One region of the Mesorhizobium sp. A556 genome, then DNA from elsewhere that is predicted to be linked to it. Evidence: riboswitches for the same ligand, from Rfam matches in the RefSeq annotation. Region 1 holds a riboswitch; each other region holds the start of a gene.
What was found. A riboswitch is a leader RNA that binds a small molecule or an ion and turns the genes downstream of it on or off. The one in region 1 is predicted to bind cobalamin.
Positions count from the first base shown of each region.

Region 1 (7,775 bases):
GCCTTCCTCAGCGACGTCATTCAGGGAACCGCACTTCTGGCCATGCTGGTGGCGCTGCTGTTCACCGCCTATCGGGTCCGGCGCGTGGGGGCGCAACAATGAGCGTCGTTCTGGAACAGATCTTTCAGGTCGGTTTTCTGGCCGCCATCCTGCGCATCGCCACGCCGCTGGCTTTCGCTACGCTGGGCGAAATGTTTTCCGAGCGCGCCGGCGTGCTCAACCTCGGCATCGAAGGCATCATGCTTCTGTCGGCCATGACCGGTTTCACCGGCGCCTATCTCAGCGGCAGCCTGTGGGTCGGCATCGCCGCCGCGGTCGCCACCGGTGCGCTGATGGGCGCGCTGCATGGGCTGTTCACCGTGGCGCTTGGCCTTAGCCAGCACGTCTGCGGTATCGGTGTGACGCTTTTCGGCTCCGGCCTTGCCTATTTCCTCTACCGCCTGATCTTCGGCCAGCAATCGACGCCGCCCAACATCGTCGGCTTCAAGCCGGTGGCGATCCCGTTCCTGTCGGATATTCCGGTGCTGGGACCGGCCGTGTTCAGCCAGTTCACGTTGGTCTACATGGCGATCCTCGCCGTGCCGATCTCCGCTTTCATCCTCTACCGCACGCCCTGGGGCCTGTCGGTCCGCATGGTCGGCGAAAACCCGCGCGCCGCCGATTCCGCCGGCGTCAGCGTCATCGCGACCCGCATGCAGGCCGTCATCATAGGCGGCGCGCTGATGGGGTTGGCCGGCGCTTTCCTGTCGATGGCGCAGTTCAACGCCTTCACCTTCGGCGTGGTTTCCGGGCGCGGCTGGGTGGCGATCGCGCTGGTGGTGTTCGGCCGCTGGGACCCGTGGCGCTCTGCCGGTGCTGCCCTGCTGTTCGCCTTCGTCGATGCGCTGCAGCTGCGGATGCAGGCGAGCGGCCTTGGCCATATCCCCTATGAGGCGTTCCTGATGCTGCCCTTCGTGCTGACCATCGTGGCGATGGCGTTCATGTCGCGCAATGCGGTCGCGCCTTCGGCGCTGCTAAAGCCGTTCCGCCGCGAGGAGCGGTAGGATCACATTGACGGCACCGACGGGCCTTGCCTCGTCCATTCGCCGTCCCGGAAAGGGAAACCTTTTGCTTACTATATGGTTTCCCAAAGGCTTGCTGGCCATCCTTGCGTGTGCTTGCTTGGGGTCACTGGTATTTTGAGGGGGATACAGCCATGCGCTTTTTTCTTGCTGCCGTCGCCACCCTGTCATTTGCTGCCACCGCGGCCCTGGCCGATCCAGCTTCGGACCTCAAAAGAGTCGACCAAGCGTTGAACCAGACCTTCAAGCAAATTCAGAAGCGGCTTGCGGACGACGCCGACGGCAAGATGCGGCTCGTCACGGCGCAGAGGGCGTGGATCGCCTTCCGAAACGCCGAATGCATTTTCCAATCCAGCGGCGATGACGGCGGGTCTGCGGCGCCGATGGTTGCCGCTGCATGTCAGGCTGAACTTACCAAGGATCGCACCAAACAATTGAAGGCTTATCTCACCTGCCAGGAAGGCGATCTCGCTTGCCCGGTACCTGCAGAATGACCGGGAGTAAAAAAATGCCGAATTTCAAGATGCGATATGTGCTGCTCGCGCTTGTGCCGTTAGCCGTCGTCGGCTGCGTCAGCACAGAAGAGCAGCGCTCGATGGACCAGGAAAAGTGTGCTTCTTTCGGCTACGCGCAGGGGACTGACGGCTTCGCCGACTGCATGATGAAACAAAGTTCGCAGCGTGCAGATGACGAGCAGCGCTCATTGGATCGCATGAATGCGCAAGAACAGCGAGACCGCGACCGCAAGGAAGCGCGACGCAAGCGTGACAGCTACGTCGATACCAGGCCGAGTTACGATAAAGACGGTAATCCGAACTTCGACACCCAGGGCAACTACCAGGGGTGTAATGGCGTGGGCTGTCTTGTCGATAATCCAGGCGATGACGATTAGCCAGACGATGACGATTAGGCCGGCTGCCGGGACGCCGCTGGTCGGGCTGTAGATACGCTAGCCCCGGCCGAAACTTGAATGGGCGAAATGCATGCGGCGCCAAGGCAAACTACGGCGTGCGGCGATAGCTCAGCACGGCTGATCGTCGCCGTCTTTCCGCCGTCCGCCGGCAAGCAGAATCGTGCCGCCCGCAAACGCCATCGCCAGCGTCGAGAAAGCGATGAGGCTTGGCGTGTGCGATGGAACGTTGCGCCAGATCGGGAAGATCACCTCGGCGGTGTTGAAAGCTTCGCCGCTGAACTGGCATTGCACGAACGAGGCCTGGTTGCGCACCATGTCGGCGTCGATCCGGGAGATCAGCGCTTCCGTAGGCTGCTTGTCGTCGGAGATATCGCGCATATGGACGAGTAGCGCTTGCGCCGCCGAGAGATAGGCGTGGCTGCATTCGTTGAACGGGCTTTCCTCGTCGCGCAGGCTGCCGGGAACCAGACCCCATAGACAGTAGCTGTACTGGACGTCGGCGAAAGTCAGCAGCCGCCGGAAGGTCGGGTCGGTTTTCGCCTGCCGCTTGGCCAGCGCGAGAATTTCGCCGCGATATTCGGCGGTGACGGCCATCTGGCCATGAGACAGGCCGGGGATCGAGATGCCGCTGGTCGGCCCCTCCGAACGAGCGCCATGGGCGCTAACTGGTCCAGCACTCGCAAAAAGCAACGCGGCGGCGCCCGCAAGGGACGCCGCCGTGTAGCGTGGTAAACACTTCGACACGTGGGTTAGCGCAGGGCCGGGCGGGCCGCGATCTTGTGGTTCGCGCGTCCGGCAAGATTACGCTCGGCGACTGCGCCGAAGGCGAGGCCGATTACCGTCCACAAGACGGCATGAAGCCCGAGCGAGGCAGTACGGAAACGCCACAGGAGGTCTGCGGAGAAGTTTTCCGGCACGTCATTGATGGTGGGCAGGGCATATTGCGCGACCACGGTGACGGCAAGGAAAGCCGCTCCAGCGATGATCGAGGCGTTCCAGGCTCCGTATTGCGCCCACAAGCGCCTTGCCAGGCCGATTGACGCGACCAGCGTGGCGATCGAAACGACGATCATGATGAAGAACAGTTCCGTTCGCACCCCGATGGTGTCGGGGTTGCCGACGGCCGGCGGCGTCGCTGGATACTTGATCTGCGGTATCAGCACGATGGCGATGAAACCCGCCAGCGCAATCAGGGCGGCGGTGCCGCGCGGCCCGAACCGGCCGATGCGCCCAAAGACATAGGCAAAGACCAGCGAGAACAGCCCGCCAAGGGCCGCGCCATAGACGACGGTACCGGTCAACAGGCCGATGCCGGCCTGCGTCGCGCGGGAAACGAGTTCGGTTTCTTCATCCGGCGCTTCACCGGATGCCTGCGCCATCAATTCTTCGAACGCGATGGCGCGGTCGATCTGGGGTTCACCGAAAACCCGGGCAAAGCCGAACGCCAGGAGACCCGCGAAAATGCCGACAAGCATCCCGCGAAGGAGAAGACGACCAACCATGTCAAAGCCCCCTTAGTGGCAGGGAAAGCCGAGCAGGTGGCGTCCGTCATGCACGAATTCGTGGATGTACATGCCACGGAAAAGCGACATCGCGCCTTCCTCGGAGCCGACGAAATAGACGGCGAGAAGGCAAAGCAGGCCGCCGAAGATCGCCCAAGGCAGGATCTCGCCAAGCGGGATCGGAAGCGGGCGTATGTCTGGATTGAAGGTAGCGTCGGACATGGTGTGCCTCCTGGGATACAGCGTCCCGTTGATGAGCCATGAAGCAACGAAAGAAGTCCTGACTCTCGGCATCGCGCTTCAAACGCTAGCCGATCACAGTGGCGCGACCGTACCGGGCTTTCACCGGTTTCCACTCACATTGCTTCAATGGCGACAGTAGTCAGCGCCGGTTACCCTGTCAACGAGGGTGTTGGGCGTGAAGGGCCGTCGGGCCGGCACGGTCGTGCTATGCTGAGCCAACGAAACGCGATGCGATTCCTCGATGACCGGACGCCTGACAATGATCTGCAGCGGCGCAACCGCCGCCACGCGCCACGCCGCGTTCCCGCTCGATGAGCCGCTCGAGGCAGGCGCAGTGGCGATGGCCAACACGCTCGGCCCGCAATTGCGCCGCGCCGACCGCGTCTGGACAGGGCCGGCGCTGCGCGCCAGGCAGACGGCGCAAGCCCTTGGCTTGCAAGCGGTTGAACGCCCTGAACTTGCCGATCAGGATATGGGCTCATGGAGCGGAAAGACGCTGGCCGCGATTTCCGGGCAGCAGCCAGAAAATATCGCGGCCTGGTTGGCCGTTCCTGCCGCGGCTCCGCATGGCGGCGAGGCGATCGCCGAACTGTCGGCTCGCATAGCCGCCTTGATGGACGCGCTGCTCGGCGAGCGCGGCCATACGATTGCTGTGACGCATCCGGCCGTCGTCCGCGTGGCTGTGCTTCATGTGCTGGGCGCGCCGCTCGAATCGTTCTGGCGCATCGATTGCGAGCCGCTGAGCGTCGCTGAATTTCGCACCGACGGACGCAGATGGGCGCTACGCGCCAGCGGCGTCATGCCGGCGAAGGCAAAAAAGCGTTAGCCGCGCACGGCCGCGAGCACGCCGGACAGTTCCTCGGCGAAAATATCGATCTCATGGTCGAGGCCGACGCTGACCCGGATGCATCGGTTGAGCACCGGCGCCATGGGCTTGCGAATGAACACGTCGCGCGCCAAAAATCCTTTCAGCACCTTGAGCGCGAAATCGCCGTCGCGGCCGCAGTCGATGGCGACGAAATTGGTGGCCGAAGGCAGCGGCTTCAATCCGTTCGCCTCGGCGATTGCCGCAATTCTCCGGCGACCGGCATCGACCCGCGCCACGACGTCTTGCAGCCAGTCCTGGTCGGCCAGTGCCTCGACGCCGGCAATCTGCGCCATGCGGCTGACGCCGTAGTGGTTGCGGATTTTCTCGAAGTCGGCAATGACCTGCCGCTCGCCGATGGCGTAGCCGCAACGGATGCCGGCCAGCCCGTAAGCCTTTGAAAAGGTGCGCATGCGGATGACATTGGTGCGCCCGATATCGATTGCCGGAAGCGCCGAGGCAGGCGCCAACTCGCCATAGGCCTCGTCCAGGATTAGCATCGTGGTTTCAGGCAGCGCCTCGATAAAGCGCATGATTTCCGCCGCATCCCAAAAACTTCCCATCGGGTTGTCAGGGTTGGACAGATAGACCAGCGGCGCGTTTTCCCGCCGCACCGCCGCAAGCAGCCCGTCAAGGCTTTCGCGGTCGTCTTCATAGGGCACTTCGACCAAGTGTCCGCCGGCCGCCGCGACGTGGAAATTGAAGGTCGGGTAGGCGCCAAGCGACGTGACCACCGGCGTACCGGGCGCGACATACATATGGACCAGTACGCCAAGCAGCCCGTCAATGCCTTCTCCGACGACGATATTTTCTGGCGAGGCGCCGTGATGGACTGCCGCAGCCTGCTTGAGATCGTAATTGTCGGGGTCGCCATACATCCACATATCGCCGGCAACCGCGGCCATGCCGGAAACGACGCGCGGTGAAGGCCCGAAACTGCTCTCATTGGCCCCCATGCGGGCGCGAAATGCCCGTCCGCTTTCCCGTTGCTGCGCCTCGGGGCCGACAAAGGGCACCGTTGCGGGAAGCGCGCCGACGATTTCGTTGAGGGGAGGGCGTTTCGACATGATGCATACTCGTTAAGGCAAGTGTTCTTCTAGCTACAGCCGCCATTCGAAGCGCGCAACCCTGCGCCCAGGCAGCGCACCATCAGATTCAAACGAAAAAACCCGGCGGTTGCCCGCCGGGTTTTTCTTCAGACAGAAAGCGCTGTCTTAGAACGAGCGCTGGAAGCGGATGATGCCACCGATCGAATCGTCGGTTGCGCCAGTCCAGCTGCCGGCACCAGCGACATTGTCGCCTTCGTTGACGTAGTCGACTTCGGCCGTGACTTTGAAGCCCGGAACGATGTCGTAGGCGACGTTCGCGGCAATGGCGAGGGTCTCGTCTTCGTCATACGAAACCTGTGCGTTCAAAGAAGTCTTCTCGTTGAGCTTGTACGAGCCACCGCCCCACAGAGCCCAGTTGCCGCCCCAAGGCTTGTAGAAGTTACGAGCGACGTTGTCGTCCGAACCGTAACCGCCCATGATGAACAGCGACAGCTGCTCGGTGGCGTTCACGTCCAAACGGACCTTGCCGGACCATTCTTCCCAGTTGCTGTTGTAGGCTGCGACACCGGAGATGCCACCCCAGCCAGCGGTGTACTTCACGCCGCCAACCACGTGCGGAACGTAGCTGTCGATGACGTCGAAGCCGTTACCGTCGGCGTTGTTGCCCTGCTCGACCGAGACGATCGCCGAGAAGCCGTTGCCGCTGTCGAACGTGTAGCTGATCAGGTTGGTTTCGAAGCCGCCGTAAGGAACCAGCGTATCCTGGATGACGTTACCGGCATAACCCTGGAAAGTGTCGAAGACCGACTCGTCAGCGCCGATGCGCAGGCCGCCGAGCTGGATCCAGGCGAAGTTCAGCGAAGTCGAGCTGACGCCATTGGTGTAGTTGAAACGCGTCTCGGTGTAGGTCTTCAACGTGCCGAGTTCGGTTTCCTGGCCGGTCCAGGTACGGAGCGCGAAGCGGCTCCGGACATTGTAGGAGCGGCGAGCGGTGCCGTCCATCACGTCGGTCGTGGCACGGCCGTCGAACGAGCCGGCATCGCCGCCCGAGATGTCGACGCGGACATAGCCGCCGACGCGCAGGCAGGTTTCGGTTCCGGGAATGTAGAAGTAGCCAGCGCCGTAAACGTCGCAGATGCGGACGTATTCAGCGGGTTCCGGCTCGGCGACGACGACAGCGTCGGCGGCGCGTGCACCGGATACTGCGACGAGAGCCGCAGCGGAGCCGAAAAGAAGGCTCTTAATGTTCATTTCTGACCTCCAGTCAAAAGTTAAAAAATGGGTCCGAGTATATTTTTGCTGAAGGACAGCGTTCCCCGCTTCACCCCTCATTACCGAAAAAGATGCGCACCGCGCCGCTTCCTCTTTCCCGACATTACCGATCGGTCGGTGGCGTTCAACCACGATCACGTCGCGAAAGCGTCGGCGGGATGCCATCGATTGCCGATGTTGCACAAATGACACGATTTGCGGCCTCGCCGAAAGCTCTTGTTAACCGTTGAGGCCGTGTGGCCCCTTGCGCGGGTCGAAATCCGGCCTGAAGCGGCGTCGGACGGCGAGAATCGCCTGCTGCCAGTGGATTCGGCAGGAATCGTCTTTTACCGGCTTCATGCGGATCGATTGCGGCCCGCCGGACCGCCGCGCAGGCCTGTTAATGTGTCAGGCAACGATGAATTTCCAGCAATTTGCAATTATAAGAGGGATGGTCATTGATTGTGTCCCGGCTTTTCTCTATCCAGCGCCGCAACGGAGAGGTGGCCGAGTGGTCGAAGGCGCTCCCCTGCTAAGGGAGTAGAGGTCAAAAGCTTCTCGTGGGTTCGAATCCCATCCTCTCCGCCATTCACCTTTTATCGCCTTGATTCCAAAAGAAAACCCTTGCGTTGCAAGGCTTTCAGCCCAAACCCTGCTACAAAGTTTGCTGCAAAACAGGGCGGGCCGGAGCATGAAATACGTCAAATTCGTTCGCGGGTGGTATGTCGTTCACGTTACCGTGCCGGAAGAATTGCGCCCAATCGTCGGGAAACGCGAACTTGTCGGATCGCTTCCGGTTGACAAAAAGGCAGCCGAACGCTTGGCGCACGGCGTTATTGCCGGATTTCTCGCCAAGATCGAGGAAGCCAAGGAAACGCTCGCCGCTGACAG
Region 1 covers NZ_JBTMXA010000002.1:384,801-392,575, forward strand. The annotation lists gene ACX3P0_RS06400 (ABC transporter permease) at 1-102, shown strand, start outside; gene ACX3P0_RS06405 (ABC transporter permease) at 99-1,043, shown strand; gene ACX3P0_RS06410 (lysozyme inhibitor LprI family protein) at 1,196-1,555, shown strand; gene ACX3P0_RS06415 (hypothetical protein) at 1,570-1,953, shown strand; gene ACX3P0_RS06420 (hypothetical protein) at 2,083-2,718, opposite strand; gene ACX3P0_RS06425 (CbtA family protein) at 2,724-3,476, opposite strand; gene ACX3P0_RS06430 (CbtB domain-containing protein) at 3,489-3,698, opposite strand; adenosylcobalamin (AdoCbl) riboswitch at 3,702-3,857, opposite strand; gene ACX3P0_RS06435 (histidine phosphatase family protein) at 3,979-4,545, shown strand; gene ACX3P0_RS06440 (pyridoxal phosphate-dependent aminotransferase) at 4,542-5,651, opposite strand; gene ACX3P0_RS06445 (porin) at 5,799-6,884, opposite strand; tRNA gene ACX3P0_RS06450 (tRNA-Ser) at 7,382-7,472, shown strand; gene ACX3P0_RS06455 (hypothetical protein) at 7,540-7,775, opposite strand, start outside.

Region 2 (7,775 bases), on a different contig from region 1:
CGGCAGTCGGATTTCCTGCATGATCAGCGCAATCGTGCCGCCGTTCGTGGAAAACAGCGCCCGTATGCTGTCGCCGAACGCCACCGCCGCCGGCCCGACCGTCAGCGACAGGAAGAACAAAGCGAGCGTGAGCACGCCAAGGGCTGCCAGCACCAGCTTGAAGCGCAGGGCGTCGCTCATTGCGCGTCGCTGCCTTGGCCAAGCGCGGCGCGCTGGAGCATGCGCGAGGCTTCCAGCGTAAACGGCGCGCCGCAGATCGTGTATTTATCAGGTATGGGCACGACCCGGCCCGAAAGCGCGGTGAAGGCAGGATGGACAAAATTCTCCTTGGCCAGCACCGGCGCGCTGTATTGGCTGTCGCCCTCGATGATGATGTCCGGGTTGGCGAATATCAGAAGTTCCAGCGGCATCCGCGTCATGCCCTTGAAGCCGAGCGTCTCGCCCATATTGGTCAGCCCCGCCGCCTTGACGATGGCGTCGGCCAGCGTGCCGGAGCCGGAGGTATAGCTGTTGGCGTAGTAGAAGGCGGCATTTGTGGCCGGCACCTTTTGCGCGGCAAGGTCGGCCAGTCCCTTGTCCAGTTCCGCGACCAGTTCGGCGGCGCGCTGTTCACGGCCAAGCAATGCGCCCATGCGGATCAGGCTTTCCCGCACGTCCTCGAAAGAGGAAGCCGGTTCGAATTGCTCGACCCGGAAGCCGAGTTCCTCGAGCAGGCCAACCGTTGCCTTGGCGGTGTAGGTGCCGGCCAGCACCAGGTCGGGCCGCATCAGGAATATCTCCTCGGCCTGCCCATGGTTGAGCCGGTAATGGGCGGCCTCGTCGACCATCATCGAGGTGCCCTTCTCGATAGCAAGGAAGGACACCGACCGAAGCTGGCCAGGCCCGGCCATCAGCATCGCCAACTGGTCGGTGCACAAATTGATCGAAACGACGCGCTGCGGCCCAGGTTCGGCGGCGACCGCCGCGGAGACAAGCGACATCATGACCGCCGCCAGGGCAGTTCCGAAAAGGCGGCACCGCGACGGGGAGGCGGTCATGATGGCCAAGGCTCCTAGAACGACCGGGTGAAGCTCAGGTCGATCGTCCGCCCCGGAGCCCGGTAGTCCTGTTTGGTCTGATATTGCTCATCGAAGATATTAGCCACCGAGAACTTGAACTGCGACTGCTCGTCGAGCGCATAGAGCGCCGTGAAGTCCGCCGTCACATAGTCCGGCAATTTGACGAGGTTGGCGGCGTCGGCATAGCGCGCCCTGCCATAGATGACGGCGGCCGAAAGCTCGAGTTTCGTCGTCGGCTTGTAGGTCAGCCCGGCGGTGGCGTTGAAGCGGTCGCCATAGGCAACGTATTTGCCATGCACGCCGGGGCTTTTGTTGAGCGGCTCGCGAATGTCGATGCCCAGCCGGCCGCTCCACTCGGCGTTGAATTCATGCGCCATGGTCGCCTCAAAACCGGTTATCTGCACCTGATCGATGTTGTCCGGGTGCCACGGCCCCCACGCGTCGTTGGGGTCGATGGGCGCCCAGTTGATCTGGTCTTTCACCTGCGTGCGATAGACCGCCATGTCGAGGCTTGTCTGGGTCGTGGCCTGCCAGTTCAAGCCGATTTCGTAGGACCGCGACCGCTCCGGCTTCAGGTCCGGGTTACCCGACAGATAGGGGTCGGGATAATAGAGGTCGTTGAAGGTCGGGGCGCGAAAGCCGGTGGCGTAGGAGGTGCGCGCCACCAGCCCGTCCGTCAGTTCGTAGCTTGCGCCGATATTGTAGGTGGTGGCGCTGCCGAATTGCTCGTCGTGATCGTAGCGCAGGCCGCTATCGACGGTAAGCGCCTCGTACTCGAACGAATATTGGCCGAAGACGCCCGTCAGGTCGCGTTCCGTCTTGGCATAAGCGACAGCGGAGATGGAACTGCCATCGACCGTATCGCGATAGGCTTCGACCCCGCCCGACAGCGTATGTTTCGCTTCACCGACCTCGAACGTTTTTTGCGTGGAGGCGAGAATGCCATAGCGCAGCGTGTCGAAATCGTCGCCTTTTTCGCTCGGCCCGAAGTTCGAGGCATAGTCGAGCGCGGTCATCAGTTCGACGGTGGACGACCAGCTATCGGAATGGTCGATACGCGCGCCGATACGGCCGGAGAAATTGCTGGTATCGGCCTCGTTCACCGGCTGGCGGTCGTATTGGTTGCGGCCACGCGCATAAAGCCCATCGGAATAGATGCGGCCCCAGTCCATGTCCTTCGACAGCGAGAAATTGAACGAGCCTTGCCGGAAACCGTCCTTGTCCGGCTCGTGCCCATAGGCGGAAGGCACGGTGAAGTCGTAGCCCTGCGTCCCCAGCACTTGGGCGCCGAAGGAATAGTTCGTGCCGTCTTCGCTCTGGCCTTGCAGATTGCCGGACAGATACCCACCCCAGGGATGTATGACGCCCACCGTGACCGTACCGCAGCTTTTGCTTCCGTCGGCGCAGATGCCGCCCTGCTTGGTGATGATGTTGATGATGCCGCCGATAGCGTCCGCGCCATATTGCGCGGAGTGACCGCCCTTGGCGATTTCGATGCGTTGGATCGAAGCCAGCGGGATGCCGGACAGGTTGACGGTTCCCGACGTTGCCGAGCCTGCGCGCACGCCATTGACGAGCACGAGCGTCTGCGCGGCGGTGGTTCCACGCAGCGAAATGCTCGAATCCGCGCCCATGCCGCCATTGGCGGTCACGGTGACGCCTGGATAGGCCTTCAACAGGGACAGCAGGTCGGAAGCCGCCGACTGCTTGATCTCTTCCTCGCTTACCACGGTCACCGATGACGTCGACCGTTCCAGCGACGATTCACGCCGCAAGGGCGTGGTGATGAGGATGCGGTCGAGCTTCGTTGCACCGGAAGCGTCCGTGCCTGCTTCCTGCGCCCCCGCGTGGCCTGTCAGCACCAGCGCCAACGCGCCGGCCACCCCGATTATCTTCTTCAATTCGACCCCCAGAACTTTGCAGGCGAAGCTGTTCGCCCCTGGCTCATTTCAAGCCGCGTTCTGGTTCCAGCGATTGGCGGGGTTGATCTTCCACCCCCTCGACCGTCCCGGCGCGCGGCAACACGTTATCGTGTCACCGCCACGGACGACCGCGCCTGAACACCCCTCGTGTTCGGGCATGGGTGACTGGAATGGCAGGTCTCCTGACTTCCGTGTCATTACCGGTCTTCCGCCTTCCCGAGCACGCGAGCGCGTTCAGTGGCCAATGGAAGAAGGCTCAACGGTTACAGTTGCGGGGGCAGTCTCGGTTTCGGCCGGTTTGCCGGCTTCACCGTGTTCCCTTTTAAACCACCTTGCGGCGGCACCAGTTCCAGCGCGGAAACTAGTCGGCGCGGGCAGGGGCGTCAATCGCTCAAGGGCCGAAGTTCCAAAACAATTCTGAAGGCTGCGCGCGGGCATCTTGCCGGCTGGCTTGAGCAATGAAAGAAGAGCCGGCATGAAAGCCTTTTCAGTTTCGTGCGCCAGCCCCATTCTCGTCGCGGAATTTGCCATTCCGCAGACCGTGCTGAGCTGGTCGCTTACCCGGCCGGGTTTCGTCACGGCACGCAAGGTCGCGTGGCTGCATGTTCGAAACGACGACCTGCCGCTGGGCGTCGATCCCGCCCGGTTGCTCGAAACGCGAATGGCGGCGGCAGGCCACGCGGATGCGGTCCACCTGATGACGTCGCGCTATGTGGAGCGCCATCATCTGGCAACGGCGGTATCCGGTGCCGCCACCGCGACCTGCCTTGCGACGGTCGGCCTGGGCAATGCCGCAAGGGTCGGCGCGCCGCCGCTGCTTGGCGCCGCCGTCGGCACCATCAACCTGCTCGCCCATGTCGACCGGCCGCTTTCTCAAGCGGCCCTGATCGAGGCGGTGTCGATCGCGACCGAGGCCCGGACCGCGGCCATCATCGATCTGGACTGGCGTCAGGGCGGCAAGCCCATCACCGGAACCGGGACCGATTGTATCGCCGTCGCAGCACCATCCATGGAAGGCGGCGAGAATTTTGCCGGGCTGCATACCGACATCGGCGCCGCGATCGGCCGCGCGGTGTATGACGCCGTCAGCCAGGGCGGCGCGCTCTGGGTCGAAGAAAGGCGGGAACTGATCTCGGTCGGGGTTCAGCCATAGGTAGTGTTGACGCGGTTCAGGTGGGGCCGGGCCTTACGGTTTCGCGCCAGACGATCGGTGCGGCAAAGGTCATGCGGCTGCTGGTATTGACGCCGTCTTGCGGCGACGAAACCAGTTCCGCCACATGCAAGGCTATGGCCTCGACCGGAGGGGCAAAAGTGGTGAGCCGATACGACGCCCAGCCGGCCTGTTCGATGTCGTCGAACCCGATGACGCAAAGGTCGCGCGGCACGTCCAGCTTGAATTCGTGGCGGGCGGTATCGAGAAAGCCGCAGGCGATCAGGTCCGTTACGCAAAAGGCCGCATCCGGGCGCATCTTGCCAGCAAACAATTGCCGCGCCCCCCGTACGCCCGTGTCGTAGGAGGTCCGGCCTTCCCGCCAGACGATAACATCCAGCCCATGGTTACGGGCCGCCGACACGAAGGCCTCTTCGCGCTTCAAGAGGCTCGGCGTTCCGGCCGCCGACGTTACCAGGGCGGGCCTTTTGCAGCCGGCGCGCACGAACGCATGAAGGGCTGCCTCCGCCGCCGCGGCACTGTCGACCTGAATGTTGTGCGGCCCGGAGAACCTGTCGTCCCGGTTGATCAGGATAAGACGCTGCCCGTTTTCAAGGCAACTGCGGATCAGCGATTGCGGCGGCGCTCCAGATAAGACGACCGTTGCATCGGCCCGGTAGTTGAATGTCTGCTTGAGGGCATGGTCTATGTCCTGGCTTGGGCCGGACGTGTTGAGGACCATGATAACCTTGCCCGCGTCGCGCAAATGCCGGGCCAACGCCTGCAGCATGCGCGCCTGATACGGCGTATCCGCTTCGGCAACCGCCAGACAGACGATGCCTGTGGAGGACCGCATCAGGCCGCGCGCCAGATGATTGACGTGATAGCCGAGTTGTTCGGCGGCCTGCATCACCCGTTCGCGCGTCTGGCTGGAGACGCTTGCTCCCGGCGTGAAGGTGCGCGATACCGCCGAACGCGAGACGCCCGCGAGTTCCGCGACCTGCTTGGCGCTTGAGAAGCTGTTTTGAGGCTTTGGAATTTTCAATTTCAGGCCATGGCCATGTGTCGGTCTCGATATTTTGCACACCATTGCAAACTCATCAATGAGCTTGATGGAAAGTCGGTGGATCTCGGGCCGATTGCAGGTACCAGCCTATCGGGAGAATGACGAGCGATACTCGCGGGGCGACATGCCGCGCAGCCGCCGGAACTGCCGGTTGAAATTGGCGAGCGATGCGTAGCCTACCTCGTCGGCGATATGCTGGATGGGCTGGTTCGTGCCTGAAAGGCGCGAGCACGCCTCGCCGATCCGCAGGCCGATCAGATAGTCCGAGATGCTCGCCTGCGTGTGCTTGCGGAACATGCGATGCAGGCCGGAGACGCTCAGCGAGGCAATCTCGGCCACTTCCGCCAGATGCAGCGGTTCAGGATAGTGCTGGTGGAGGTGCAGCAGGACGCGATCGATGCGCAGCCGGCTTCCTCCCACCGGCTGGGGCGCTCTGGTCGAGAGCGGCTGGCTGTCACCGGCATCCGCGATCCGCAAAAGAATGTCGAGGAGCCCCATGAGGCGTTGCGCCGGCGGTTGCGCATAGATCACCTGGAAATTTGCTGCAAGCGCTCTGCCTAGTCCGTTTCCAAAGGCCAATCCCGTCGAGGCGCCGGCGATGAGCCGTTCGATGGGCCGGAACTCAACGGTGCCGTCGATCAGGCCCTCGATCCATTCCTTCCGAAACCAGAAGACCAGCGCCATATGCGGCTCGGCCGGGTCGAGCTTTTCGCGGGAAGCCCATGTGTGCGGAAGATTGGGCCCGACGAGCACAAGGTCGCCATGGTCGTAATTGCCCACATGATCGCCGATGAAACGTTGCCCGCGCGAATTGAGCGTCAGGGTCAGTTCGAACTCGGGATGATGGTGCCACTGGAACGGAATGGCGTCGGGGAGCCGGCGGTTCAGCATGCTCCAGGACGCATCCGGCGGTACCGGCAAATGTTCCAGCAATGGTCGCATCGGGCACCAATCCGGTTTATCACGCCATAATAGTATCAGAACTTGCCAGTCTCCGGCAACATGGCGCGGCTTACGCGCGTATTCTGCCCTCATGTCCTGATATTCAGGGAGGCCAAGATGGGAGACCGACATGCAGACCGCTACCGCACTCAAGCGCGACAGCCATCCGACGACCGCCGCCACGATCCAGCTCAAGGATATCCAGAAGACCTTGCCGCTGCGTGTTCTGTCGCAGGCGGACTGGCAGCATTGGACGACGAAGGGATACGTCATCGTCCGGGGCGCGGTGCCTGCGGCCAATGTGGAGCGGCTTGCCGACCTGCTCTGGCAGTTTGACGAAAAGAACCCGGCGGACGCTTCCACCTGGTACGCGCCGCAGCGGCGCGACCACAAGATGAAGGAGCTGAACAATACGGGGATGCTGGAAATCTACAATCACCAGTACCTTTGGGACAACCGCATGGAACAGCGCGTCTATGATGTCTTCGTCGACATCTGGGACCGGGAGGACCTTTGGGTCACGATCGACCGCGCCAATCTCAATCCGCCCAAAAAGGTCAAGGGCAACCCCAACGGTTTCATTCACTGGGACGTGGACACCTCCATCCGGCCGCTGCCGATCGGCGTTCAAGGCGTGCTCAGCCTGCAGAAGCAGGACGGCGATGTCGGCGGCTTCCAGTGCGTCCCCTACCTCTTCGAGCATTTCGAGGAATGGGTGAAGACCCAGCCGGAAGACCGCGATCCGATGCATCCCGATATGACGGGGCAAAAAGCGGTCAATATCGACATGGAACCGGGCGACCTAATGATCTTCAACTCGCTGCTGGCTCACGGCGTCCGCCCTAACCATTCGGACAACCGGGTGCGCATGGCGCAATATGTGTCCATGCATCCGGCGGAATGGGAAGACGAGGCGGTGCGGCAGGAACGCATCCGGCTCTGGCGCGAACTGGATCACCCCAAGCGCGATGCTTTCCCGGGCGACCCTCGCGAGTGGGAAAAGCACAACGCCAAAACCGCGTCGCTCTCGCCCCTTGGCGAAAAACTGCTCGGTCTCACGCGCTGGTAGCGTGGTGCAAAGGTGGCCGCTCCGACCGCCTTTGCCTCGGATGATGTAGCGCCGTGGCCGAATTCCGGCCATGGCGAAAGCTCCGGTTCAGACAAAACGACAAGCCTGCCTATTGACACACCGGTCCGGATGAAACAGTTTTGCACACGAGTGCAAGACTGTTTGTGCATGGAGAGGCACCGGATGAACGCTGCGAGATGAATGCCACCGTCACTCAGCTGTCGGTTGCCGATCTGGACCGCCGCGAAGCGGTCTGCCGCGAATTGCTGGTGTCGGCCGGTCGCATCGCCATGGCAGGATTTGCGCAGTTTGGCGCGGGTGCAGCAGTCTCGTTGAAAGGCCCGCAGGATTTCCTGACCAGGACCGACGGTGAGGTCGAGGCGCATGTGCGCGGCGCTCTTGCGCAGGCGTTTCCTGATGACGGCTTTCTGGGCGAGGAGACCGGCGGTGTCGCGTCCTCGCGCATCTGGGTGGTCGATCCGATAGACGGCACGGCGAATTTCATGCGGGGCATTCCGCATTTCTGCATTTCCATCGCCTTTGTCGAAGACGGACGCGTGATGATTGG
Region 2 covers NZ_JBTMXA010000009.1:150,198-157,972, forward strand. The annotation lists gene ACX3P0_RS17965 (FecCD family ABC transporter permease) at 1-180, opposite strand, end outside; gene ACX3P0_RS17970 (ABC transporter substrate-binding protein) at 177-983, opposite strand; gene ACX3P0_RS17975 (TonB-dependent receptor plug domain-containing protein) at 1,052-2,959, opposite strand; cobalamin riboswitch at 3,136-3,343, opposite strand; gene ACX3P0_RS17980 (adenosylcobinamide amidohydrolase) at 3,456-4,133, shown strand; gene ACX3P0_RS17985 (LacI family DNA-binding transcriptional regulator) at 4,150-5,175, opposite strand; gene ACX3P0_RS17990 (helix-turn-helix domain-containing protein) at 5,284-6,138, opposite strand; gene ACX3P0_RS17995 (phytanoyl-CoA dioxygenase family protein) at 6,269-7,207, shown strand; gene ACX3P0_RS18000 (inositol monophosphatase family protein) at 7,405-7,775, shown strand, end outside.
Region 2: it holds a riboswitch for cobalamin, as region 1 does, so the genes downstream of both, ACX3P0_RS17975 (TonB-dependent receptor plug domain-containing protein) here and ACX3P0_RS06430 (CbtB domain-containing protein) in region 1, are expected to answer to the same signal.

Region 3 (7,775 bases), on a different contig from region 1:
GACGCGAGGAGAGGCCGGTATCCGCAATCGTTTTGCGGATCGCTTGCGCCAGGGGGCGCGGGTCGGCGATCTCGTCCGGATCAAGCCCGGCCAGCGGGCCGGTTTCCACCGGTACGCCGGTGCGGACCGGGATACCGAGCGCGTCCACCTCCAACTCCAATTGCTGGGCGCTTTCCGCCGTTAGGCCGCGTATCTGAAGGCTGCCGCGCGCGGTGATTTCCATGATGCCGTTGCCGTGGCGCTGTGCCGCTTCACACAGGTCGATCAATTCATTCGGGGCGAGCCCGTCGGTTGCGGGATTGAGGCGAACCAGCAAACCGTCGCCAGTCTGCATTGGTGCGGACAGGGCCGGGCATGCGCCGCGCCGGGTGAAGGCGTTCATTCCGCCGCCTCCACTTCGTTGGGCGTTGTCGCTTCGGCAATGAGGGCGGCGAGGTCGTCGTCGATGGAATTGCGCAGCGGGTGCCACAGGCCGCGCCGCCGGGCCGACAGGAAACGCTCGGCAATGAATTTGGCGGCCGCCGGGTTTTCGCGCAGGATGAACGCCCGAACTTCCGGGTCGCCGACATAGGCGTCGTGCAGCGCCTCGATGAGTTCGCCTTGAATGGTGTTCGTCGTCTCGGCAAAACCGACCAGGCGGTCGACCGTTTCGGCTAATTCGGAAGCGCCGCGCGGGCCGTGGCGCATCTGGCCGTCGATAAAACGCTTGTTGACGGCGCGTGCCCGCACGACGCGCGAAACGGCTTGAGAAATCGAGCGGGGGCGGGGGCGTTGCGGGTCGGTGGTGTCGAGCACGATGACGTCGGCATTTTTGCCAAGTGCTGCCAGCGCCGCCGAAAAGCCGCCGATGAAGGCGACGTCGGCGGAGCCTTCCAGAATGTCGCGGCCGGGGTCGTCGCCGGTGTGGACGAGGAGGTCGGCCTCGGCGATGCGTTCAGCGAACGCGCCCGGCATGGAAATACCTTCGCCGTTTGCGCCGCCATAGGCGTGCGACGCGGCTGCGAGATAGGCCTGGCCGATTTCTTCGCGGGTGCTCCAGTCGCCGCTGGACAGAAGGTCTTCGACGCCCGCGCCATAGGTGCCGGGCGACGAGCCGAAAATGCGGGGGCTGATTCTTCCGGCGGCGCGGGTTTCGGCGGCGAGCGGGTTTTCCGAATCGTCCTCGTCGCGGGTGGCGACGGCATTAGCGGCAGCGTCGATCAGCGCGATCTGCGTCGGGAACATGTCGCGGAACAGGCCGGAAATGCGCCAGGTAACGTCGACGCGCGGGCGTCCAAGCAAAGCGGGCGGCAACACCTCGATGCCGGTGACGCGGCCGGTGGCGGCATCCCATTGCGGGCGGCATCCCATCAGCGCCAGGCCTTGCGCGATTTCCTCGCCGCCGGTGCGCAGCGATGCCGAACCCCACAGATCGATGACCAGCGAGCGCGGGTAGTCACCATGCGCCTGCATGTAGCTGAGCACGATTTCGTCGCTGGCCGCCTTGCCGATGTCGAACGCCGTGGGCGTCGGCATGGTGCGCGGGTCGGCGGTAAACAGATTGCGCCCGGTCGGCAGCACGTCGGTACGGCCACGCGCCGGCGCACCCGCCGGGCCGGCGGCGATGTGCTTGCCGTCGAGCGCGGCGATCAGCGCGTCTTTCTCGGAGGCAGTGCTCTGGCGGCGCAAGGGATCAGCCTCGTCTTTGGGCGAGCGGCCGTAAATATGCAGGCCGTCCTTGATGGCGAAATCCTTCAGGTCGCACAGCCAGGCATCGATGCGGCGCAGGGCTTCGTCGGGCGCATCGGTTTTCGCGACGCCCGCTTCCTTGGCGAGGTTGGTTTGCGCGGCGGTTTCGACGATCAGCTTGGCCAGCAGGTCGCGGCGGCGGCGGTCGAGGCCGTCGGCTTGCGCATACTCGTCCACCAAGCGCTCGAGCTTCTGCTGGTTTTCGTCCAGTCCGGCTTCCATCAGCGGCGGCGGCAGGTGCCCGAGTGTCACGGCTGAAATGCGGCGCTTGGCCTGTGCTGCCTCGCCCGGATTGGAAACGATGAAGGGATAGACGACGGGAAGCGAGCCGGTGACGATCTCGGGAAAGCAATTTTCGCTCATGGCGACCGTCTTGCCGGGTAGCCATTCCAGCGTGCCATGCGCACCGACATGGACGATGGCATGGACGCCAAGCACCCTTCGCAGCCACAGGCCGAAGGCGAGCAGTTCATGGCGCGGCGGCAGCGTCGGGTCGTGATAGTCGGCGCGGCGGTCGGCGGAGCGTCCACGATCGGGAGCCAGTGTTACGGTGACATTGCCGAAGGTGGCGGCGCGGAAGGGTATTTGGGGGTGGGTCGTGTTCAGTTTTCCCCAAGCTGCCTCGACGGCCTCGCATGCGGCGGCGGGCAGTTCTTCGGACAAGGCAAAATAGTCGGAGGTGCTCAAACCGTGGCTGCCGCGCTCCAGCAGTTCCAGCAGCGCGCGAGGCGATTGCGGAATCGCTTCAACGGCATAGCCGTGGTCTTTCATGTCGTGCAGCATGGCTAGAACGCTGGAAGGCACATCGAGACCCACCGCATAACCGGTGCGACCGGGTGCGCTTGGATAGTCGGGGATCAGGATCGCAAGCTTGCGCTCGGCTCGCGGGGTGCGTTGCAGGCGGACGAAGGCTTTTATCCGATCCGCCACTTGCGTGACGCGGTCGGGTTCGGGGCGGTTGGCGAGCGCGCGCAAACCGAGCGCCGGATTGGTGTCCATCTCGCCCTTGAACGAGATCGCGCCGGCCAGGATACGGCCGTCAAGTTCGGGCAGGACCACGTGCATGGCGAGATCGGCGGGGGCGAGGCCGCGCTGGTTTTCTTGCCAGATATCGCGGCGCGTCGTTGCCACGATTACCTGGAATACCGGCACGCCGGCGCGGTCGAACAGCGTCTGGCTGCCCGGTTCAGCACCCGAGGCGAAGGCCGTGGCGGCGACGATGGCAGAGGGGTTCAGCGTGGTAAGAGCGGTTTCGACGACGGCAAGCGAGGCCGGGTCCTTCAGGCTGGAGACGAAGATGGGAACAGGCGTCATGCCGCGCTGCCGGAGCGCTTCGGTCAAGGAATCGATGGGGGCGATATCGGCCGCCAGCAGCATCGAGCGATAGAAGAGAATGGGAACGACGGCGGCTGTTTCGCCCTCTATGCAGGGCACTTCGACGACGCCCTTGCCCGGCTCGTAATAGCCGGCCTTGGGTACTGTGACCGGCTCGGCGGCGGAAATATCTGTTCCGGCCAATTTCGCCAGGCGATGCACCAGGGCTGCCATGTTGGCGGGGCCGCCTTCGCGAAAATAGTCGAGCAGGGCCTCGAGTTCGGCGCGGTGCAGGGTGGAGGCCTCGATCAGCCGCAAGTCCTCGTCGCGGCATTCGCCGGGCAGCAGCGCCAGTTTAATGCCGCGAGCGCGCGCGATGGAAGCCAACTGGTCGCAGCCGTAGCGCCACCAGTCATAGCCGCCAAGAATACGGACTAGGATGACCTTTGCATGCTGCGCAACGCTGTCGATCCATAGATCGACGGACATGGGATGGCGCAAATCGCGCAAGGGCGCGAGCCGCATCGACGGCAAGCGCTGCGCGTCGGCCTGCCATGCAGCCGCCAGACCGGCCAGATCACTATCGGTGAAGGACAGCGCCACCACATCCGCCGGCGTCTGCCGCAGATCGACAGGCTCGGCGAGATCGTCGAGCGAGGCGGAAGTGGTGGTCAGAATGTGCATGGGCGGCGCGCCGACTTTATCCGATCAATATTTTCTCGATGACGGGGCGGTTCAACCCTTTCAGGCCGATGACCACCAGGCGCGAGCGGCGGTCGTCTTCGGGCGTCCAGACGCGGTCGTAATAGTGAGTGACGCGGGGGCCGACCGCTTGCAGCAAAAGCCGCATCGGCTTGGTGGACACTTCGACAAAACCTTTCACGCGCAGCACGTTTTCCTGTTCGGCGGCGGCGATGACGCGCTTGGCGAGGTCGTCGGGGTTCGCGATCGAGGGGATGTCGATGATGATCGAATCGAAATCGTCGTGCTCATGACCGCCCATGCCGTCGTGATGGCTCCAGCGGTTTTCGATGTCGTCTTCGACGGCGAGGCCGAGACCGAGCAGCACCGACGGATCGACCTTGCCTTGCGAGACCGGCAGGGTTTTGACGGCGCGGGCACGGCTCTTGGCGATGATGTCGTTGGCGCGCGCCATGGCGGCATCGTCCATGAGATCGCTCTTGGACAGGATGATGAGATCGGCGCAGGCGACCTGATCCTCGAACACTTCCTCGACCGGATCGTCATGGTCGAGCGTCGGGTCGGCGGCGCGCTGGGCGGCCAGCGCATCCATGTCGGAAGCGACCTGACCGGCGGAGAGCGCTGCGCCATCGACCACGGCGATGACACCGTCGACAGTGACGCGACTTTTGACCGTCGGCCACTGGAATGCCTGAACCAGCGGTTTCGGCAGGGCAAGGCCGGACGTTTCGATCAGGATGTGATCGACAGGGGGCTGGAGCGACAGGATACGGTCGAGCGCGGGCACGAAATCGTCGGCGACCGTGCAGCAGATGCAGCCATTGGCGAGTTCGACGATATTTTCCTCGGGGCAGGTGTCGATGCCGCAGCCTTTAAGAATATCGCCGTCGACGCCGATGTCTCCGAATTCGTTGACGATGAGGGCCAGCCGCTTGCCGCTGGAGTTCTCCAGCAAATGGCGAACCAGCGTGGTTTTTCCCGAACCGAGAAAGCCGGTGATGACGGTGCAGGGAACACGGGATGCGGTCATGGTCAGTCCTTCAGCGTGGCAAGGGGAGGGATGCGTGCGACGAGGCCGCGTTTCAGCGAATCGGGGCGGCCGCGCCAGGGGATGAGGCCGTCGCTGGACGTGGCGAAGAGTTTTGCGCCGGCGACGAGATCGGGGCCGCTGGTTACGGTCAGGTCGCCGAAAACATAGCTCCAGCAGCCGTCGCGCAGGATGGCTGCGCTGAGGCGGCGCTTGCAGTTGCCAAGGCATTCGACGGTGCGGATATGGATGTTTTCGTCGATAGCGGCGCGGCGTGTATTTTCCGCCAACGTCTCGCCTGCGCTGGGACGGGCATCCGAGCCGGTTTCGTCGCGGCACGATGAACAGACGATGATCGTCGCCTCGATACCGGATAGAATATCGGCGGACTCAGCCGGAAAATTGCCGTTCTGGTTCAAGACCTGCTCCATGCCCGGAAACCCGCCAGGCTATCGGATTATTTCTCGCAGACGGCAGGTCTCCTGGCTCGCGGGTCATCGCCTTGGCCGCCTTCCCAGGAAAATCCCAGTGGCATTCGGCCTTGGCTCGTCGCTTACAGTTGCGGGGACAGCCGCGGATTTGCGACTTTCGTCGCGCACCGCATTCCCTCTTCGCTCCTCCCTGTGAAAAGAGGAGACCGTCTGGAGCGGATTTAGGCGTTAGTGAGAGGCCGTGTCAACGTGTCGATGCGACAGCGCGATGTCGGCCAGCGCCGGTCCGAGATCGCCGGCCGGCGTGATTTCGATATGTTCAAGGCCGAGCCAGCCCTGCATCTGCTTCAGTTCCTCGAAAAGATGGGCGGCGGCGTCTGTGGGTGCGGTCGCTTCGGCGTAGGCGGCGTGGACGCGCAGCACGCTTGCCGGGCGGTCGGCCTTGAGGTCGACGCGGGCAGCGATTTTATCGCCGAGCAGGAAAGGCAGCACATAGTAGCCATACTGGCGCTTTTCGGCCGGCGTGTAGATTTCGATCCGGTAGCGGAAGTCGAACAGGCTTTCGGCGCGCGAGCGCTCGAACACCAGCGGATCGAAAGGCGCGAGCATGGCGCGCGCCTCGACCTTACGCGGCATACGGGCGTCCTTCTGGAGATAGGCCGGCTTGTTCCAGCCCTCGACGCGGACAGGCAGAATTTCGCCTTCATCGACCAGTTCTTCCAGCCGGCCCTTCATGTCGGCAGGAGAGAGACGAAAATAATCGCGTAAACAGTTGGCGGTGGCGACGCCGTGGGCGCGGGCCGAGATGCGCAGCAGTTCGCGATGGGAGTCGGCGGGCGAGGGCGTGGGCAGGGCCAGGACCGCCTGCGGCAGCACGCGTTCGGGCAGGTCGTAGAATCGCTCGAAGCCGCGCCGATAGGCGGTGGTGATGCGCCCGGCCCAGAACAGCCATTCGAAGGCGTGCTTAGCCTCGCTCCAACCCCACCAGCCGCCGGAACCTTTCTGGCCGTCAAGCTCGGATGCGGCAATCGGCCCGCGCGCCACGATTTCGCGAAAAATGTCTTCTATATAGGCGGCGCGTTCGCGGCCGAATTTGGCGAGGCCGCCATACATGCCGTCGCCGCGCTCCGCCCGCGCCATGCGCCAGCGCATCAACGGCCAGGTTTCGACCGGAAGGTAGGAAGCTTCGTGCGCCCAATACTCGAAGACTGCACGTTTTCGTGAAATGGCAGCATTGTCGAGCAGCGAAAGCGGGTAGGGGCCGAGCCTGGAATAAAGCGGCATGTAGTGCGCGCGGATCACGGCGCTGACGGAATCGATCTGCAACAGGCCGGTCCGCGACAAAACGCGCGAAAAATGCCGGCGGTCCGGCGTGCCGGCTGGCCGCGTGTCACAGAAGCCTTGTGCAGCAAGCGCTATGCGGCGCGCGAGCCGGAGCGATATGTTTTCCTTCATGCCGGTTCCGGGCAATCCTTGAGCTTGGGGGCGGTGATTCCACGCATGGTAACAGGCATCCGGTACAGGAATGTCAGGAGATAAAAGTGGAGTAAAAAAAGAAGGAAATCAAACGCGCGCCAATCGGGCCAGTTTACCCACCGACGCCATTCCGATACCGTATTTTGAACAAGGTTTGACTTGCTTCGCCCGGAGTGCTGCGCTAACCCTCGCCGCGTTGCAGCATAGGCTCTAAACCGGTTCAGCACGCGCGTCGCGTTTCCGTGTTCGAGAATGGTGCTATAGATCAAGGCGGATTGGCCGCATCGGGAAGTTGGAGCATGAACGCGCTTATCAGTTCATACCTGCCCATCGTCATTTTCATCGGCGTGGCGCTGGTTGTCGGTCTGGCCTTGCTGGCCGTACCGTTCATGGTGGCCTTCCGCAGCCCCGATCCGGAAAAGCTTTCGGCCTATGAATGCGGCTTCAATTCCTTCGACGATGCCCGCATGAAGTTCGACGTCCGCTTTTACCTGGTGTCGATCCTGTTCATCATCTTCGATCTTGAGGTGGCTTTCCTGTTTCCATGGGCGGTCTCCTTCGGCGAGATCGGCATGCTCGGCTTCTGGTCGATGATGGTGTTTTTGGCGGTGCTGACCATCGGCTTCGCCTATGAGTGGAAAAAGGGAGCGCTGGAATGGGATTGAACGACAGTTCCGGCACGCTGGTCGCGCCGCGTCCCAAGGGTATTCTCGATCCGAACACGGGCAAGCCGGTCGGCGCGGACGATCCGTTTTTCCTGGGCATCAACGACGAGCTTTCCGACAAGGGTTTTCTCGTCACCTCGACCGAGGCATTGATTACGTGGGCGCGCACGGGCTCGCTGATGTATATGACCTTCGGCCTGGCCTGCTGCGCGGTGGAAATGATCCACTCCGCCATGCCGCGCTATGACAGCGAGCGTTTCGGAATCGCGCCGCGCGCATCGCCGCGCCAGTCGGACGTGATGATCGTGGCGGGCACGCTGACCAACAAGATGGCGCCGGCGCTGCGCAAGGTTTACGACCAGATGCCGGAGCCACGCTACGTCATCTCCATGGGTTCCTGCGCCAATGGCGGCGGCTATTATCATTATTCCT
Region 3 covers NZ_JBTMXA010000001.1:467,713-475,487, forward strand. The annotation lists gene cobG (precorrin-3B synthase) at 1-382, opposite strand, end outside; gene cobN (cobaltochelatase subunit CobN) at 379-3,726, opposite strand; gene cobW (cobalamin biosynthesis protein CobW) at 3,743-4,774, opposite strand; gene ACX3P0_RS02285 (DUF1636 family protein) at 4,777-5,202, opposite strand; cobalamin riboswitch at 5,227-5,428, opposite strand; gene ACX3P0_RS02290 (winged helix-turn-helix domain-containing protein) at 5,431-6,657, opposite strand; gene ACX3P0_RS02295 (NADH-quinone oxidoreductase subunit A) at 6,978-7,343, shown strand; gene ACX3P0_RS02300 (NuoB/complex I 20 kDa subunit family protein) at 7,334-7,775, shown strand, end outside.
Region 3: it holds a riboswitch for cobalamin, as region 1 does, so the genes downstream of both, ACX3P0_RS02285 (DUF1636 family protein) here and ACX3P0_RS06430 (CbtB domain-containing protein) in region 1, are expected to answer to the same signal.

Region 4 (7,775 bases), on a different contig from region 1:
GGTCATTCCGTGGTTCACCAGTTCCATTCCCGACGGCACCAAGAACAAGCTCGACGCGCTCGGGCCGGAAAAATTCGGACAGTGGATGCGCGCTCAAACCGGGGTCCTGATTACCGACACCACCATGCGCGACGGCCACCAGTCGCTGCTGGCGACCCGCGTGCGCACGCATGACATTGCGTCCATCGCCGGCACCTATGCTCGCGTGCTGCCGCAACTGTTGTCGCTGGAATGCTGGGGTGGCGCGACCTTCGACGTGGCCATGCGCTTCCTGACCGAAGACCCGTGGGAGCGGCTTTCGCTGATCCGCGAAAACGCGCCGAACATCCTGCTGCAAATGCTGCTGCGTGGCGCCAACGGCGTCGGCTACACCAATTATCCCGACAATGTCGTCCAGCATTTCGTCCGCCAGGCGGCGTGCGGCGGCATCGACCTGTTTCGCGTCTTCGACTGCCTGAACTGGGTCGAGAACATGCGCGTGGCCATGGATGCCGTGATCGCCGAGGGCAAATTGTGCGAAGCGGCGATGTGCTACACCGGCGACATTCTTGACCCCGCGCGCGCGAAATACGATCTCAAATACTATGTCGGGCTGGCCGGTGAATTGGAAAAGGCCGGCGCGCATATTCTGGCGGTCAAGGACATGGCCGGCCTTTTGAAGCCGGCGGCGGCGCGGGTGTTGTTCAAGGCGCTGCGCGACGCCACACACCTGCCGATCCATTTCCACACGCACGACACGTCCGGCCTGTCGGCGGCAACCGTGCTGGCGGCGGTGGAGGCGGGCGTCGATGCCGTCGACGCGGCGATGGATTCTTTCTCCGGCAACACCTCGCAGCCTTGTCTCGGCTCGATCGTAGAAGCCCTGAAGGGAAGCGCGCGCGATCCGGGCCTCGATACGCAATGGATAAGGAAGATTTCCTTCTATTGGGAGGCGGTGCGCAATCAGTATTCCGCTTTCGAAAACGATCTCAAGGGGCCGGCCTCCGAGGTCTATTTGCATGAAATGCCGGGCGGCCAGTTCACCAACCTCAAGGAGCAGGCGCGCTCGCTCGGGCTGGAGACGCGCTGGCATGCGGTCGCGCAGACCTATCACGACGTCAATTTGATGCTGGGCGATATCGTCAAGGTGACGCCGTCGTCCAAGGTGGTCGGTGACATGGCGCTGATGATGGTCAGCCAGGAGCTTTCCGTCGACGATGTGCAAAATCCGGCGCGCGACATCGCCTTCCCGGACTCGGTCGTGTCCATGCTGCGCGGCGATCTCGGCCAGTCGCCAGGCGGGTGGCCGGCAGCCTTGCAGAAAAAGGCGTTGAAGGGCGACAAGCCTTATACCGTGCGCCCCGGCTCGCTGCTGAAAGCCGCCGACCTCGAAGCCAGCCGCAAGGAGGTTGAAGAAAAGGTCGGGCGCAGCCTTAGCGAACAGGAATTCGCATCGTGGCTGATGTATCCGAAGGTCTTTTCGGACTTTGCCGCCGCGCAGGAGATCTACGGACCGGTCAGCGTCCTGCCGACGTTGACCTATTTCTACGGCATGCAGCCCGAAGACGAGATTTTCGTCGAGATCGAAAAGGGCAAGACCCTGGTGGTGCGCTGCCTCGGCATTGCCGAAGTCGATGAAAAAGGCCTGGCGACGGTGTTCTTCGAACTGAACGGCCAGCCGCGCCGGGTGAAGGTGGCGGATCGCGCGCATGGCGCCTCGGCCGCCAAGGCGCGGCGCAAGGCGGAACCCGGCAACGACGCCCATGTCGGCGCGCCGATGCCGGGTGTCGTTTCGGGCGTGTCGCTGGTCGTGGGGCAGGCGGTGAAGGCCGGCGACGTGCTTTTGTCCATCGAGGCGATGAAGATGGAAACGGCGCTGCATGCCGAGCGCGACGGTGTCATCGCCGAAGTGCTCGTCAAGGCCGGCGACCAGATCGACGCCAAGGATCTTCTGGTCACCTACGGGTGAAGATAATCGCTTGACCGGCCCGCGCCGGTCGGGCATCGAACCGGCTGAAAACCTGCCCGGCGGCTTCCGAGTCGCGGCGATCACATACGGAGAGACGAGAATGGCCGACGACGTAACGGATTCCTCGCAGACGGTTGCCGCCGGCCAGTTGCGCGCCTTCATCGAGCGCATCGAGCGCCTTGAAGAAGAGAAGAAGACGATCGCCGACGACATCAAGGAAGTCTACGCGGAACTGAAAGGCACCGGCTTCGAGCCGAAGGCCGTGCGTACGATCATCCGGCTGCGCAAGCAGGATCAGAACGAACGTGCGGAAGCTGAAGCGATCCTCGACCTGTACATGGCCGCTCTCGGCATGGCGTAACGGCTGCGGTCGATCGCGTCTGCATTGCCCTGGAAGCAGGCAGCGAAGCCGGACGCGTCATCGCGTCATTCCATCGTCACGCCTCGATCTCGATCGGCGAGAGCGGCTTTGAGCAGCAGGCGAGAATGAAGCCGTCGGCAATCTCCTGCTCGAGGATGCCGCCATTGTGGCTCATCTCGACCTCACCGGAGATTTTCTTCACCTTGCAGGTGCCGCACAGGCCGAACTCGCAGGCGGCGGAAATACGCACGCCCGATGCGCGCGCCGTCTGCAAAACGGTTTGGCCGGCGAGACATTCGCCGTCGACGCCGGAGAGCGCAAAGTGGATCGGGATGGCGGCTTGTGCAGGCTCGCCCGCCGGCGTCGCATGCTGCGGGCTATCGGCAAAGGGTGCCGGCACCGGCTCGATCGCCGGTGCGCCAAAACTTTCCTGATGATAGTGCGCCATGTCGAAACCGGAGGTTTCCAGCATCTGGCTGACCGCGCGCATGAAGGGTTCCGGCCCGCAACAGAACACTTCGCGCTCGCGGAAATCGGGCGACAGCATCGGCAGGCGTACCGCATCGATGCGGCCCATATGGCCGAACCAGCTTTCGCGCGACGAGCGTTCCTCGATCATGAAGCCGAGCGACAGGCCGGGCATGCGCATGCCGAGCAGTTCCAGTTCCTTGCGGAAGATGATCTCTTCGGGCCTGCGCGCGCAGTTGACGAAGGAAATATCAGTCTGCGGGGTAAAGTCGTTCAGCCAGCGCAGCATCGACATCATCGGCGTAATACCGGAACCGGCCGAGATGAACAAATATTTGGCCGAAGGATGGTTGTGCAGCGAGAACTCGCCGGACGGGCCATAGGCCTTGACCCGCTCGCCCGGCTTCAGATGGTCGAACATCCAGCGCGTGCCGACGCTGCCGGCCTGCGCCTTGACCGTCACGGCGATCGAGAACGGCCGCGACGGCGAGGACGACAGCGTATAGGTGCGCATCAGCGGCGCGTCCGCGACCGGCAGTTCCAGCGTGATGAACTGGCCCGGCTTGTAGCGGAACCAGGTCTGGTTGTCCGAACGGAAGGTGAAGGTCTTCACGTCCGGCGCCTCGTCGATGACGCCAACCACTTCCAGCACCTGAAGCCGGTCGTTCCACGGTATCATCTCGTCGAGATGCTTGTAGAGGCTGACTGCCGCGTTCATGGCTGCCTCCCTAAGCGACGTTCTTCAACGCCGGCTTCTCGCCCTCGGCCAGCCTTGGCCCGATAAAATCGGCGTACCAGTTGACGAACTGGATGACGCCGCCTTCGTGCACTTCCGAATAGGGACCGGGTTCGTAGGCCGGCGACTGGATGCCGAAGGCATTCTCCTCGACGATGCGGCGATCCTCGTCATTGGTCACGGTCCAGACATGGATGAGTTCGGCGAGGTCGTAATCCACGCCCTCGACCGCATCCTTGTGGACGAGCCATTTCGTGGTCACGGCCGTTTCGGTGGCGCTGATCGGCAGGACGCGGAAGGTGACGGCATGGTCGCCGAGGATGTGGTCCCAGGTCGTTGGATAATGATAGAGCAGCAGCGAGCCGATCCCCTCGGTCGAGACGCTGTCGGACAGGTTCTTCTTCACCGCCCGCTTGCCGGTCATGGTGTAGCTGACGGCATCGCGCAGCAGCGGCGCGCGGGTGGCGCGGAACTGGCCTGCGGGATCGATGCGGAACTTGCTGGGCAGGTTGGCGGCCTCGCATTTGGCCCAATGGGCCAGCATCTCCGGATCGCTGTCGGCGTCCTGGACGCCGGTGACGGTCGGGGCCTCGGGAAAGGTCTTGCACAGTTCGGGGTGGTTCGCCGCGCAATGATAGCACTCGCGGTTGTTTTCCCAGACCAGCTTCCAGTTGCCTTTCTCGACGATGGTGCTCTCGAAGGCGACCTTCGCTTCGGTCAGCCGGTGCGGCGCCAGGTAAGGCTCGATCATTGCCCGCATCGGGGCGAAATCGGCCGGCTTTTCAGCGAGGCAAATGAAGATGAAACCGCCGACGCTTTCGCAGGCGATCGGCTTCAGGCTGAAATCGGCCTTGTCGAAGCCCTGCGCCATGTCGCGGGCGAACAACAAGGTGCCGTCGAGTTCATAGGTCCACTGGTGGTAGGGGCAGACTAGCTTGGCTGCCGATCCCTTATCGGACGGGCAGACGCGGCTGCCGCGATGGCGGCAGGAATTGTGCAGGGCATGGATCTTGCCCTTCTGGTCCCGCACCAGCACCACCGGATAGTCGCCGATCTGCAGCGTGAAATAATTGCCGGGCTTCGGCACTTCGCAATCATGGCCGACGAAAAGCCAGTCGCGATACCAGATCAGTTCCATGTCGAGCTTGAAATAATCGGGATCGGTGTAGAAGGGTTGCTCCAGCGAGAAGCCCTGACGGCGGCGCTCGAGCCGCTTCAGCATTTCGGTCTTCGTGTCCATGTCCTGCCCTCAGCAAATGCTAGGACTGAACTGGTGGTGACTTCAGGGGTGAACGATTGCGCACCGGCACCGATTGCCGTCCGCAAGAATTCGCCTCTTGACCGCCCACCGCGATCAGTCGAGTTCACTTTGCTCGAGGCTGGTTTCCGGGCTTCGGAGTTGTCCTCCCGGACTGTCTCGACACCTTCCCAGGCTTATCGCCCAGTGGTTTTTGTCAAGACTTTCAACTCCGCTACCGTTGCGGGGGCAGCGCCGGCATCCAACCGGCTTCCCAATTATCCCGCCGGCTTTCGCGAACGGGCACCTAAGCATCACCATCTAATCACCGGGACATGGGGTCCGGCCATACGAAAGCGACATCGCCAAAGCGCAAAGGCGACAGGGCGAAAAAGGCGTCGTTCAGGCGCGTCGCTCAGGCGGGCTGGCCTTCTGGTTCAAAGGCCGGCCGGCTGGTGTCGATGAGCAGCGAGATGCAGGCGGCCACGATGGCGGTCATGCCCGCGATCTGGAACGCCAGTTCGTAATTGCCCTGCATTTCGCGCAGCGCGCCGCCGAAAAAGGCGGCGGTTGCCGCCCCGACCTGGTGGCCGGCGACGATCCAGCCAAAGACGATCGGGCCGGAGCGATCGCCGAAGGCTTCGTTGGACAGGCGCAGCGTCGGCGGCACGGTGGCGATCCAGTCGAGGCCGTAGAGCACGGCGAAGATGGTCAGCGCCGTGCCGGAAAAGCCCGACATGGGCAGGTAGATCAGCGACAGGCCGCGAATGCCGTAATACATGCCGAGCAGTTTTCGCGGGTCGAAGCGGTCGGTCAGCCAGCCCGACAGCGTCGTGCCGATGAGGTCGAACACGCCCATCAAGGCCAGCAGGCCGGCCGCCTTTACTTCGGGGATGCCCATGTCGCCGCAAAAGGCGATGAGATGCGTTCCGACCAGCCCGTTGGTGGTGAAACCGCAGACGAAAAAGGTGGCGAACAGATACCAGAACACACGTGTGCGCGCGGCACGGCGCAGCGTGCCGAGCGTGTGGGCGATGAAATTGCCCTGCGAGGCGGGCGATACCGGCGGCACGTCGTCGGCATCCGCGCCGAAGCGGACGAGGCCGATGGAAGAGGGCCGCTCCGGCACCAAAAGCCAGACCAGCGGCAACAAGGCGGCGCAGGCGATGGCGACGGCCATGGCGACCGGCCTCCAGCCGCCCCACTGCGCCAGCATCGCCAGCACCGGCAGGAACACCAGCATGCCAGTGGCGCTCGACGCGGACATCAGCCCCATGACCAGGCCGCGATTGGTCTTGAACCAGCGGTTGACGATGGTGGCGCCGAGCACGGTCGCCACGGCGCCCGAGCCGATCCCGGAAAAGACGCCCCAACTGGCGACCAACTGCCACGGCTCGGTCATCAGCAGGCTGGAGGCGGTCGAACCGGCCATCAGGGCAAGCGCCCCGAGCAGGATCAGGCGCAGGCCGAAGCGTTCCATAAGGGCGGCGGCAAACGGACCGGCCAGGCCATAAAGGAAGATGCCGATGGCGGCGGCGAGCGAAACCACGTCGCGGCCCCAGCCGAGCTCGGATTCCAGCGGCAGCATCATCACCGCCGGCGCGGAACGCAGGCCGGCCGCAATTAGCAAGCAGAAGAAGATGACGGCGACGACGACAAACGCGTAGCGCTGGCCAAGCATGCGGGGTTGGGCTATCATGTTACTGACCGGTACGTTACGGAGCGCCCACTATTCGTACCGATCGGTAACATTGTCAAGCGAGCCAGCGAATGTCAGACGCCAATAATATTGATGCAAGGATCAAGGATGGCGATGGCCACGTGCCGCGCGCTGCCGAAAAAATCATGACTGCCGCGTCCGACCTGTTCTACCGGCAGGGCATAAGGGCGATCGGCGTCGAGGAAATCGTCAAGACGGCGGGCGTCACCAAGCCCAGCCTCTACCGCAGCTTCGCCTCCAAGGACGAACTCGCCGCTTCGTATCTGAGGCACTACGACGGCGAATTCTGGGCGCGTTTCGACGAGGCGGTGGCAGCCCATCCGGGCGACGCGCGCGCGCAGATCGGCGCCTTCTTCGTCCGCATCGGCAAGCGAACCCAAAGACCCGGCTATCGCGGCTGCGGCCTGACCAACGCGGCGGTGGAATATCCCGAACACGACCACCCGGCCCGCGTCGTCAGCGAGGAAAACAAGAAGGAACTGCGCCGCCGCCTGCGCGCCATGGCGCTCGCGATGGGCGCGCAAGATGCCGATACGCTGGGCGACGGTCTGCTGCTTTTGATAGAAGGCGCCTATATCTCCGGCCAGCTTTTCGGAGAGGGCGGCCCGGCCGCATCGGTGGCGAAGAATGCCGACCTGCTGATCGGGGCGAGCCTGGCCGGTTAGGGTTGGGATAGTTCCGGTCGCCGGCCCGCAGAACAAAAGACGCGCTACACCAGCTACACCAGGCCGCGCTTGGCCATCATGGCTTCGGGCGAAGGCATCTTGCCGCGAAAGGCGGTGTAGAGTTCTTCCGGGTCTTTCGAGCCGCCGGCGGCGTAGATGTTTTTGCGCAAGCGTTCGGCCAGCGCCGGGTTGAAGGGGTCGCCGATTTCCTCGAAGGCCGAAAAGGCGTCGGCGTCCAGCACTTCCGACCACATGTAGGAATAATAGCCTGCCGAATAGCCGTCGCCGGCGAAGACATGGCCGAAATGCGGGGTGCGGTGGCGCATGGCGATGGTGTCCGGCATCGCCATTTTTTCCAGCATTTCGGCTTCGAAACGAAGCGGCTCGCCGGGCGCGTCCGCGCGTGCGTGATAGGCCATGTCGATCAGCGCCGAGGCGGTGAATTCTACTGTAGCGAAGCCAGCGCCAAAGGTGCGCGCCGCCAGCATCTTGTCCAGCAGTGCCTTCGGCATCGGCTTGCCGGTCTCGACATGCAGCGCGTGCTTTTCCAGCACGGCAGGAACCGTCAGCCAATGTTCGTAGAGTTGCGACGGTAGTTCAACGAAATCGCGCGACACCGAGGTGCCGGCAACCGATGGCC
Region 4 covers NZ_JBTMXA010000003.1:199,707-207,481, reverse strand. The annotation lists gene pyc (pyruvate carboxylase) at 1-1,948, shown strand, start outside; gene ACX3P0_RS09425 (DUF2312 domain-containing protein) at 2,049-2,309, shown strand; gene ACX3P0_RS09420 (FAD-binding oxidoreductase) at 2,386-3,495, opposite strand; gene ACX3P0_RS09415 (aromatic ring-hydroxylating oxygenase subunit alpha) at 3,506-4,753, opposite strand; cobalamin riboswitch at 4,874-5,076, opposite strand; gene ACX3P0_RS09410 (MFS transporter) at 5,166-6,449, opposite strand; gene ACX3P0_RS09405 (TetR/AcrR family transcriptional regulator) at 6,521-7,135, shown strand; gene ACX3P0_RS09400 (M3 family metallopeptidase) at 7,189-7,775, opposite strand, start outside.
Region 4: it holds a riboswitch for cobalamin, as region 1 does, so the genes downstream of both, ACX3P0_RS09415 (aromatic ring-hydroxylating oxygenase subunit alpha) here and ACX3P0_RS06430 (CbtB domain-containing protein) in region 1, are expected to answer to the same signal.